DNA from 2 places in the Candidatus Pelagibacter sp. HIMB1495 genome. Region 2 is predicted to be linked to the other one. Evidence: riboswitches for the same ligand, from Rfam matches in the RefSeq annotation. Region 2 holds a riboswitch; the other holds the start of a gene.
What was found. Region 2 has a riboswitch for glycine ahead of ACTTAW_RS00255 (malate synthase G). Riboswitches for the same ligand answer to the same signal wherever they lie in the genome.
Positions count from the first base shown of each region.

Region 1 (2,206 bases), 540 kb from region 2:
GCTTGTACTTAGCTTTAACTTATAAAAAACAGGTATTTAAATCCTTTTATAATTTAGGATTTCCTGGTTTCTTTGGTGGATTTATTTTATCACTCGGTTTTAGTGGTTATGTATTTGCGATGTATAACACAACAGTTGCTAATGCTAATTTTATTATTCAAACACAAACAATCTTCCTAGCAATATTTGGTTATTTTTTTTTAAAAGAAAAAATTTCAGCAATTACTCTGACTTCAATAATTCTTGCAATTTCAGGAATACTTCTAATGGTTGGAAGCTCTTTATCTCCAGGTCAAATGTCTGGAAATATTGCAGCTTTCATAATGCCAATATCATTTGCTACATTAATTTTGGTCGTAAGAAAATATCCAACCGTTGATATGGTTCCTGCTCAATTTGTTGCAGGTGTTTTTGCGTTGTTAATAGGTTTCCTAATGTCAGAAAAAATAATGATATCTCCTAATGATATTTTTTTAGGATTTTTAGCTGGGTTTTTACAATTAGGATTAGGTTTTATATTTATTACTATTGGTGCTCAACGAACACCATCAGCAATGGTTGGAATCATAATGCTAACAGAAGCAGTACTAGGTCCTTTATGGGCGTGGCTGTTTATAAATGAACAACCGCCTTTCATAGTGATAATTGGAGGATCAATAGTTATTTTTGCAGTTTTACTTCAATTTTACAATTTATATACATCAGAAAAAAAAGCGATCTAATAACATTTGACATTAAACAGTATTTATTAGAATATTTGTTAACGGGAGAGATCACAAACTTTGTGACACCGAAGGAGCAACCGCCCAGGAAACTCTCAGGTAAAAGGACCGTATTATATTAACTCTGGAAAGAGATTGAGTTCTCGCCGAAGGAGTAAAACTCTCAGGCAAAAATACAGATGGGTACGACAGAGTTAGTATGGGAAAAAAAACATCTTTAAACAAACTTCATCAAAATAACCAAGCTAAATTTGTAGAATTTGCTGGATATGAAATGCCCATACAATACAGCAAAGGTATTGTTGAAGAACATAAATTTACAAGATCAAATGCAGGTATTTTTGATGTGTCTCATATGGGTCAATTATTTATTCATGGTGGAGATGACTTAACTGCTGATCTTGAAAAAATTTTTCCACTTGATTTAAAAAATTTGAAACAAAACTGTTCTAAATATAGTTTTTTAATGAACGATAGTGCTGGAATTCATGATGATTTGATAATCACTAAAATTGAAAAAGGGTATTTAATTATTTTAAATGCAGCTTGCAAAGAGAATGATTTTAAAATTTTATCAAATTTACTGAAAAACAAATATGAGATGGTTCTTGATGATCAACGATCATTAATTGCAATTCAAGGCCCAAAGTCAGTTGAGATTTTAAACAATACAATAGAGGGTGTTGAAAAACTTAATTTTATGACAGGGAACTGGTTTGATTATAAAGATCAAAAAGCTTTTGTTACAAGGTCTGGTTATACTGGAGAGGATGGTTTTGAAGTATCTATTAATAACGATTTAGCTGAAGGATTTACTCAGAATTTGATGGAAAAAGGAGCACAACTTATAGGACTTGGGGCAAGAGATACCTTGAGATTAGAGGCTGGATTGTGCTTATATGGACATGAACTTGATACTGAAAAAACACCAATTGAAGCAAACTTAAAGTGGGCGCTTTCTAAAGAGAGAATTTCAATTGGTGGATTTGTTGGTTCTGATAAAATTATGAAAGAAATACAAGAAGGTACTTCTAAAATTAGAATTGGGATTAAGCCAGAAGGAAGATTGATTGCAAGAGAAAAAACTAAAATATTTGATGAGTCAGAAAAACTTATTGGTGAGGTTACAAGCGGAACTTATGGCCCAAGTGTAAATGGTCCAATAGCAATGGGCTACATAGATAAAGAGTTTTCCAAGGTTGATACAAAAATTTTACTAGAAGTAAGAGGAAAAAAACATCCTGCAAGTGTTTGCGGGTTACCATTTTTTAAAAAAAGTTACGTGAAAGGAGTAAACTAATGAGTGAAGTTAAATTTTCAAAAGAGCATGAGTGGATTACAGTAGAGGGCGATGTTGCCACCATTGGAATTACAAAACATGCAACAGAAATGTTGGGAGATATTGTTTTTGCTGAGTTACCTGAAAAAGGTTCAAGCGTTGAAAAAGATGGCACAGCAGGAGTAGTTGAGTCCACTAAAGCTGC
Region 1 is NZ_JBNAIQ010000001.1:595,058-597,263, forward strand. It holds gene ACTTAW_RS03090 (DMT family transporter) at 1-722, shown strand, start outside; glycine riboswitch at 754-843, shown strand; gene gcvT (glycine cleavage system aminomethyltransferase GcvT) at 922-2,022, shown strand; gene gcvH (glycine cleavage system protein GcvH) at 2,022-2,206, shown strand, end outside.
Region 1: it holds a riboswitch for glycine, as region 2 does, so the genes downstream of both, gcvT (glycine cleavage system aminomethyltransferase GcvT) here and ACTTAW_RS00255 (malate synthase G) in region 2, are expected to answer to the same signal.

Region 2 (2,206 bases):
TAACGTTATCAAGCATCAGGTCTCTATCCCTGTGAGCACCACCTAAAGGTTCTGGGATTATTTCATCAATAACTTTTAATTTTAATAAATCTTTTGCGGAAAGCTTCATTGCTTTTGCTGCATCAAGCATTTTTTTTGGATCTCTCCATAATATAGTTGCACAGCCTTCAGGAGATATAACTGAATAAATAGCATTTTCTAGCATTATAACTTTGTTAGACGATGCTAATGCAATAGCACCACCTGATCCACCTTCACCTATAATTATTGCGATAGTTGGCACCTTAAGTTCCATGCAACATTCAATTGATTTTGCTATTGCCTCAGCTTGACCTCTTTCCTCTGCACCAACACCAGGATAAGCACCTGGCGTGTCTATAAAAGTGATAATTGGAATTTTAAATTTATTTGCTAAATTCATTAATCGAATAGTTTTTCTGTAACCCTCAGGTCGCATCATCCCAAAATTTCTTTGAATTCTACTATCCAAATCTTCACCCTTTTCTTGACCAATTACTAAAACTGACTGACCATTAAATTTTGCAAAACCTGTAAGTACAGATTTATCTTCACCATAATAACGGTCTCCAGATAGAGAAATAAAATCTTCGAATAAATTATCTATGAAAAATTTAGACTTTGGTCTGTCTTCATGTCTTGCAACCATGGTGGTTTGCCATGGATCTAGGTTTGAATATATATCATTTAATTTTTGATCTAACTCAACTTGTGTTTTTGAAATTTTTTGCGTATCTACTTCTGACAATCCCTCTTGATTGTAGGGATCTTTTAATTTTTCCAATTCTGTCTCTAAATCTTTAATCTCAGTTTCAAAATTAAGATAATTTTTCATAATATGGTTATAGCGGATGGTTAATTCATAAAAAAGGCAATAAAATGATATTTAATTTAAAGTGTAATTGTTATTAATTGACTCTTTTCTAGAAGAAGATACATATTTTGGTATCGGGAGAGACTAATAGATTTAGCACCGAAGGAGCAACCACCCCGGAAACTCTCAGGTAAAAAGGACCGATAGTTGCATAACACTCTGGAAAGAGAATTAATTCCGCCGAAGGAGCAAAACTCTCAGGCAAAAATACAGATGGGGTAATTTAGGTGATATGCAAGAAAAATATATAAATATAAATACTTTAAAAGTATCTGAAAAACTTTCTCAATTTATTAGCGATGAGCTATTAAAAGAAACAGATCTATCTGTTGATAATTTTTGGTCAGGGTTTGAGAAAACAGTCTATGAATTAGCACCTAAAAATAAAGAATTAATGAAATTTAGAGAAGACTTACAAAAACAAATAGGCAATTGGCATATAAAAAATAAGGGAAATGAATTTAATTTGTCAGATTATAAAAAATTTTTAAAAGAAATTGGTTATTTGAAAGAAGAAGGTGACGATTTTGAAATATCAACTCAAAATGTTGATGAGGAAATAACAAGTATCGCTGGACCTCAACTTGTTGTACCAGTCATGAATGCGAGATATGCATTAAATGCTGCTAATGCTAGATGGATGAGCTTATACGATAGTCTGTATGGAACAGATGTAATTGAACAATCAGAAGATAGTGTATCTGAAAGATACGACCCATTAAGAGGTGAAATGGTAATAAAATATGGAAGAGATTTTTTAGATAAATATTTTCCATTAGCAGGATTGAGTTGGCAAAAAATTACAAGTTTTGCTGTTAAGTATGGAAAATTTAAAGCTTTAAAAGGTGCTGATATTTATGATTTAGTAGATGAGAATAAGTTTATTGGCCATAGGGGTGAAGCTGACAACCCGTCTGCTATAATTTTAAAAAATAACAATTTACATATAGAAATTTTAAAAGACTCAAGAGCTTTTGCAGCTCAACAAGATCATGCTGGGATTAGTGACATAATTTTAGAATCTGCGGTGTCAACTATATGCGATAACGAAGATAGTGTAGCTGCTGTAGATGCAGAAGATAAAATTGTTTGTTACAGAAATTGGCTAGGTCTGATGAAAGGTGATCTAAAATCAAAATTTGAAAAAGAAGGAAAATTATTTGAAAGAAAACTTAATCCTAATAGAAGCTATATTTCAAAAGATGGAAAAGGTTTAAAGCTTCATGGAAGAAGTTTACTGCTAGTTAGAAACGTTGGTCACTTAATGACTAATCCATCAATAATTTTAAAAGATGGTAGTGAAGTTCCAGAAGG
Region 2 is NZ_JBNAIQ010000001.1:50,752-52,957, forward strand. It holds gene ACTTAW_RS00250 (acetyl-CoA carboxylase carboxyltransferase subunit alpha) at 1-853, opposite strand, end outside; glycine riboswitch at 958-1,045, shown strand; gene ACTTAW_RS00255 (malate synthase G) at 1,125-2,206, shown strand, end outside.